DNA from 2 places in the Mesorhizobium sp. M1E.F.Ca.ET.041.01.1.1 genome. Region 1 is predicted to be linked to the other one. Evidence: riboswitches for the same ligand, from Rfam matches in the RefSeq annotation. Region 1 holds a riboswitch; the other holds the start of a gene.
The links. Region 1 has a riboswitch for thiamine pyrophosphate ahead of thiC (phosphomethylpyrimidine synthase ThiC). Riboswitches for the same ligand answer to the same signal wherever they lie in the genome.

Region 1 (3,412 bases):
AGAGTGCCGGCCCTTGTCACGAGCCCGGGCAGCGTCCTTTCCCACCAGTCGGCCGAAACCTTGCCGAGCGTGACAACCGCCTCCTCGGCGCTTTCGCGTTCGCACCAGGGGGCGAGCATGCCGCCGGCGAGCCAGGAGGCATTGCCGCCTATCTGGCTCCGAATTTCAGCAACCGTGACCGACGCACCCCGCGCGGCCAATTCGTGGGCGACGGTCAGGCCTGCCACACCGGCGCCTTTGACAAGGACGCGGCGCATGGCTCAGTGTGTCTCCCGATCTTTCTGCGCCAGAGCCTGATTTTCCGCCCCTGGCGGTTCGACTGGCATATAGAGATCGCCGCCTGCGCGATATTTCTCCGCCATCGCCGCCATCCCCTCCTTCTGCGCTTCCGCGCGAATGTCGTGGGAGATGCGCATGGAGCAGAATTTCGGCCCGCACATCGAGCAGAAATGCGCCACCTTGTGCGCTTCCTTGGGCAGGGTCTCGTCGTGGAACGAGCGCGCCGTCTCGGGATCGAGCGACAGGTTGAACTGGTCTTCCCAGCGGAACTCGAACCTTGCCCGCGAAAGCGCGTCGTCACGGATCTTCGCCGCTGGGTGTCCCTTGGCGAGATCCGCTGCGTGCGCCGCGATCTTGTAGGTGATCACGCCGGTCTTGACGTCGTTGCGATCCGGCAGGCCGAGATGTTCCTTCGGCGTCACGTAGCAGAGCATGGCCGTGCCGAACCAGCCGATCATGGCGGCGCCGATGCCGGACGTGATGTGGTCGTAGCCCGGCGCGATGTCCGTGGTCAGCGGTCCCAGCGTGTAGAACGGCGCCTCGCCGCAGACGGCGAGTTGCTTGTCCATGTTCTGCTTGATCTTGTGCATGGGAACATGGCCGGGGCCTTCGATCATCACCTGGCAATCTTTCGCCCAGGCGATCTTCGTCAATTCGCCAAGCGTCTCCAGCTCGGCGAATTGCGCTTTGTCATTGGCATCGGCGATCGAGCCGGGACGAAGGCCGTCGCCGAGCGAGAAGGAGACGTCATAGGCTCTGGCTATGTCGCAGATTTCCTCGAAATGCTCATAGAGGAAGCTTTCGCGGTGATGGTGCAGGCACCATTTCGCCATGATCGAGCCGCCGCGAGAGACGATGCCGGTAACCCGCCCGACCGTCAGCGGGATGTAGTGCAGCCGCACACCGGCATGGATGGTGAAGTAGTCGACGCCTTGCTCGGCCTGCTCGATCAGCGTGTCGCGATAGACCTCCCAGCTCAGGTCCTCGGCGATGCCGCCCACCTTCTCCAGCGCCTGGTAGAGCGGCACCGTGCCGATCGGCACCGGCGCGTTGCGCACGATCCATTCGCGAATGTTGTGGATGTTGCGGCCGGTCGACAGGTCCATCACCGTGTCGGCGCCCCAGCGGATCGCCCAGACCATCTTTTCGACCTCTTCGGCCATCGAAGAGGTGACGGCGGAATTGCCGATATTGGCGTTGATCTTCACCAGGAAATTGCGGCCGATGATCATCGGCTCGCTTTCGGGATGGTTGATGTTGGCGGGAATGATCGCGCGGCCGCGCGCCACCTCGTCGCGTACGAATTCCGGTGTGACGAAATCCGGTATCGACGCACCGAACGCTTCCCCATCCTGTTGCAGCTTGCCCCGCAGCATCTCGCGGCCAAGATTCTCGCGGATGGCCACGAATTCCATCTCGGGCGTGACGATCCCGGCGCGCGCATAGGCGAGCTGCGTTACCGCCTTGCCGGCCCTTGCCCTCAGCGGACGGTTGCGGACGGGAAATTCCGGCGTCAGGCGCTCTCCTGTCGCAAATCCGTTGTCCTCCGGCCTGACATGACGGCCGTCATAGGACTCGACATCGCCGCGTGCCACGATCCAGTCCTGCCGAAGCCTGGCAAGACCCTTTTCGATGTCCGTTTCAATCGCGGGGTCGGTATAGGGGCCGGACGGATCGTAGACCGTCACCGGCGGCTCGCCGGCGGTCGGGTGAACGGCGATCTCGCGCATCGGCACCCTGATCTGCGGATGGAGGGCGCCGGACTTGTGGATCTTCCGCGACGCCGGCAGCGGTCCGGTCGATACGGTCGGGGTCAAGGCATTCATTTGAGGCTCCTTTGCTCGTTGCATTGGAGACCCAGTTCTGTGCCGGAAGGATGAAAAGCCGCCTTGGTCCACCTGTGCGAACAGGTCTTCGGGCATGAACTCCCGCAAAGCGCTTGCACCGTCCCTACGCCAGTATGAACTGGATCAGGTTCAACGGGTCACTGCGCCGCAAAAGCCAGCAGTATCTCAGCCCCTTGCCGGGACTCCCCTGGTGAATGGCCTAGGTTGAACGGGCCGGCGTCATCTTGTCAAGCGTTCGACGGCAATCGCCGCTCATTCCATCGTGCGCGGAGCACGCGCACAAGCGCGTAAAATGCACTCACGGCTTGTCTCCAGGAACGACTTGCAGCGCCGCGCGACCGCCCCGACTGGCCGATGCCCACAGAGCCATCAGCGGCGCGGCCAGCAGCAGGAAAGGCGGCAGGAGATTGGGGAAATAGATGCGTGTATCGTGGATCGGGAAGACCGCGAACTTGGCGAGCACGCCAAGCACGAGCGCCGCAAGCAGGATGCCGGCGCGCCGGTCGAGCCGGAAGCCGGCGCGGTCGAGCCCATACCATCCGGCTAAAGCCAGCACCGAGACGCCGACCCAGTTGTTGACGGTGATGGCGCGCACCACCGAGGCGGCAAAGGCCTTGAGGTAGGCCGCCGCCGAGAACGGCGGTTCGAAACCGTCCATATTGTAGTGCTGCTCGATGCTGGAGAACCACAGATGCGGCCACCAGCCGGGATGCTGGGCCCAATGCGAGATGGCGAAATAGGCGATGAAAGATGCAGCGAAACCAGCCAGCGCGCCCCACGCCTTGTGGCGAAATGCGACAAGCAGCACGGCGAAGATGGCGAGGAAGACAATGTTGTCCGGCCGCGCCATGAAGGCGAGGAAAAGCAGGATCGCCGTCGCCGCCTCGCGCTTGCGCACATAGGCGAACAGCCCGCCGAGGAACAGCGCCGAGCAGAGAAGGTCAGGCGTCGAAGCCCGCGCGGCGTCGCCGAAATCGGACATGATCAGGACGGCGCCGACGACGGGCGCCAGCGCCAGCGCGCCTTCCGCGCGCAGCCAGGTGAGCGTGATCGCGCCGAACAACAGCACCGAGAATACCTGCACTAGCCGCATCGCCTCGACGGGCGACACGACATGGCTGAGCCCGGACAGGATCTCGGCGTAGAGGAACTTGATCCGGTACATGCCGAGCAGCGAATGGAAGTCGGCGGCGTTCTCTGTCATGTGGCTGCGGAAGCCGCCGCCATCATCGGTCAGCGTCTTGTAGTCGCCAGCCGACACGCCGGCTTTCACCGTGCTGTAGGCA
Region 2 (3,412 bases), on a different contig from region 1:
GCCTCCTTGGGCAAGGTCTGGTCGTGGAAGGACCGTGCGGTTTCGGGGTCGAGCGACAGGTTGAACTGGTCCTCCCAGCGGAACTCGAAGCGCGCGCGCGAAAGGGCATCATCCCTGGTTTTCGCTGCCGGATGGCCCTTCGCCAGATCGGCTGCATGGGCGGCTATCTTGTAAGTGATCACCCCAATCTTGACGTCGTTGCGGTCGGGAAGGCCGAGATGCTCTTTCGGCGTGACGTAGCAAAGCATTGCGGTGCCGAACCAGCCTATCATGGCGGCACCTATCCCTGAGGTGATGTGGTCATAGCCCGGCGCGATGTCGGTCGTCAGCGGCCCCAACGTGTAGAACGGCGCCTCACCGCACACTGCGAGCTGCTTGTCCATGTTCTGCCTGATCTTGTGCATGGGGACATGGCCCGGGCCTTCGATCATCACCTGGCAGTCCTTTGCCCAGGCAATCTTGGTGAGTTCTCCAAGTGTTTCCAGTTCGGCGAATTGCGCCGCGTCGTTCGCATCGGCGATTGAACCGGGACGAAGGCCGTCGCCGAGCGAGAAGGAAACGTCATAGGCTCTGGCGATGTCGCAGATCTCCTCGAAATGCTCGTAGAGGAAGCTCTCCCGGTGATGGTGCAGGCACCATTTGGCCATGATCGAGCCGCCGCGCGAGACGATGCCCGTGACCCGGTCGACGGTCAGCGGTATGTAGTGCAGCCGCACGCCGGCGTGGATGGTGAAATAGTCGACGCCTTGCTCGGCCTGCTCGATCAGCGTGTCGCGATAGACCTCCCAGTTGAGGTCCTCGGCGATGCCGCCGACCTTTTCGAGCGCCTGATAGAGCGGCACCGTGCCGATCGGCACCGGTGCATTGCGCACGATCCAGTCGCGGATGTTGTGGATGTTGCGGCCGGTCGACAGGTCCATCACCGTATCGGCGCCCCAGCGGATCGCCCACACCATCTTTTCGACCTCTTCGGCCATCGACGATGTGACAGCCGAGTTACCGATGTTGGCGTTGATCTTCACCAGGAAATTTCGCCCGATGATCATCGGTTCGCTCTCGGGATGATTGATGTTGGCGGGAATGATTGCGCGTCCGCGCGCCACCTCGTCGCGCACGAATTCGGGTGTGACGAAATCTGGGATCGCCGCGCCGAAGGCTTCGCCGTCGCGTTGCAGCTTGCCGCGCATCACCTCGCGGCCGAGATTCTCGCGGATGGCTACGAACTCCATTTCTGGCGTGATGATGCCGGCGCGCGCATAGGCAAGTTGGGTCACCGCCTTGCCCTGCTTGGCCTTGAGCGGCCGATTGCGTATCGGAAATTCCGGTGTCAGGCGCTCGCCGGTGGCGAATCCATTGTCTTCCGGCCGGACGTGGCGGCCGTCATAGGCTTCGACATCGCAACGCGCCGTGACCCATTCGTGGCGAAGCCGGGCAAGGCCTTTTTCGATGCTGGTTTGGACTGATGGATCGGTGTAGGGGCCGGACGGATCGTAGACGGTGACGGGCGGTTCGCCGGCCGTCGGATGGACGGAAATCTCGCGCATCGGCACCCTGATCTGCGGGTAGAGGACGCCGGGCTTGTGGATTTTCCGCGAGGCGGGCAGTGGTCCCGTCGACACGGCGGGGGTGAGGGCATTCATCGTGAGGCTCCTTTGCTCATGCATTGGAGACCCAGTTCTGTGCCGGAAGGATGAAAAGACGCTTCTGTAGACCTGCTGCAGCAGGACCTCGGGCGTAAACTCCCGCAAAGCGCTTGCACCGTCCCTACGCCAGTATGAACTGGATCAGGTTCAACGGGTCACTGCGCCGCGAAAGCCAGCAGTATCTCAGCCCCTTACCGGGACTCCCCTGGTGAATGCCTCAAGTTGAATGGGCCGGTGCTGCTTTGTCAAGCGCCTTCGGGCGCCTTCGGGCGCCTTCGGCCGGTGGCGACGTCCGGCGGCCGGCCGAGCGGAGAGCTCGCGCATGCATCGGGGACAAGTCACGCCCCGTAGACCAGGGCTGGAATGGCCAAAGTCTCATTCGCTTCGTGAAGGATGGAAAAACTGTATCGGCCATGTGCGTCGAGATCGACCGAGTAGCTCAGGCGGTCACGGATGTGGTTATCCTGGTCGAAGGCGACGATTTGCGGCTTCAGCGAGGTGATTTGCACCACGTCCAGGTAGATGGAGTTGCAGATATGATCTGGTCGTCGGGCTGGCAGGTGCAAGCGGCCGCTCTATTCAGGATGCGGCATCGGCGGCGTTCCCGATACCAATGATATCTTGCGGGCAACTTATGCAATCACCGGCTTCGTAAAACCCGACGGCGGCGGCCGTGTCCTGGCGCTGAGGATGTGCCGCTGTTCCAGCAGAGAAATCGCGTGGGCGCGGAGTTTTCGCTCTGCGAGGAAGAGTTGACGCAATCGTTTAGCTTGCTTGCAGTTCGTAGAGACCCGCCTTTGAAAGCAACTAAGCTATTGCATTGATATGTTGGTGCGCGATCGATCGCTACATAGCCGGCCGCCATTATCCGAGTATTGATCCGCCGGTGTTCGTGTTGCCGTATATGGCAATCCCTGCGAGATCGTCGCGGCCGGATCGGCCGCACCCTCTAGTCATAAAAGGGGAAGCGACCGAGAATTCCGCTGCCGAAAACTTCTCTGGCTTGGCTATGCATGCGGTAGATGAGATCGCCGCCTACCGCGACCTGGTCGAGGAAGGCATCGACGCCCAGTTCGGACAGCCTGGTTATCGCAATGCGTTAGCGGCTCAGACTTGCGGTCTCGAGAGCGGCCTTTGGGGGTCACCTCTTTTTTGTTTCAGAGGTTGGAAGACGGCTGCTCGTTACCCAATAGAAATGGCGACTACGGAACGCGATCGATCGCGGCCATCAGGAAACACCTGTCTTCGGCTCAACCTCGACATGGCGTCCGATCGACCGCAGATATACAGCTATCTCGTCCATGAGATGATCGCGTTCGCCGTAGATCTCAGCAATCCTGCGCAGCTGTGGCTCGACGGACCTCCGTTGCGCCGGCGTCAAATCAGCATCGCCAAAGACATATCCCAAGTTGCCAATCGCGCAAATGTTGCAGCCGGCCTCCACAACTGCTTGCACGAATGCCGGAATGTCTTTTTCTTGCATAGTCTTCATGTCGAACCTCTCGTGAATGGCGTGCTTGCGCGCCCATGCTGCCTTTTCAGCGTGTCCTCTGGGCGGCGCAAGCCTTGAGCGTAATTGTGCCGGGCAACCTCGACTATCCCGTCTGCCACGCTCTTTAGAGTCGGTGGGGTCTGGTGATTGCAGGCTGGGCCACTCAAAAGCCTGCAAGAAGAAAGTCATGGCGACCATTGCTCAAGATCGCGAGGGTGCGTGCAAGACCTTCCGTTGGCAGTCATGCACGCTCACCCAGCAACTGGGTATTGAGCAA

Region 2: it holds a riboswitch for thiamine pyrophosphate, as region 1 does, so the genes downstream of both, thiC (phosphomethylpyrimidine synthase ThiC) here and thiC (phosphomethylpyrimidine synthase ThiC) in region 1, are expected to answer to the same signal.

The regions. Positions count from the first base shown of each region.
Region 1 is NZ_RZSL01000134.1:803-4,214, forward strand. It holds gene thiO (glycine oxidase ThiO) at 1-257, opposite strand, end outside; gene thiC (phosphomethylpyrimidine synthase ThiC) at 261-2,105, opposite strand; TPP riboswitch at 2,209-2,325, opposite strand; gene EOA38_RS13810 (hypothetical protein) at 2,425-3,412, opposite strand, start outside.
Region 2 is NZ_RZSL01000009.1:28,193-31,604, forward strand. It holds gene thiC (phosphomethylpyrimidine synthase ThiC) at 1-1,640, opposite strand, end outside; TPP riboswitch at 1,744-1,860, opposite strand; gene EOA38_RS02280 (hypothetical protein) at 1,982-2,209, opposite strand; gene EOA38_RS41085 (hypothetical protein) at 2,872-3,333, opposite strand.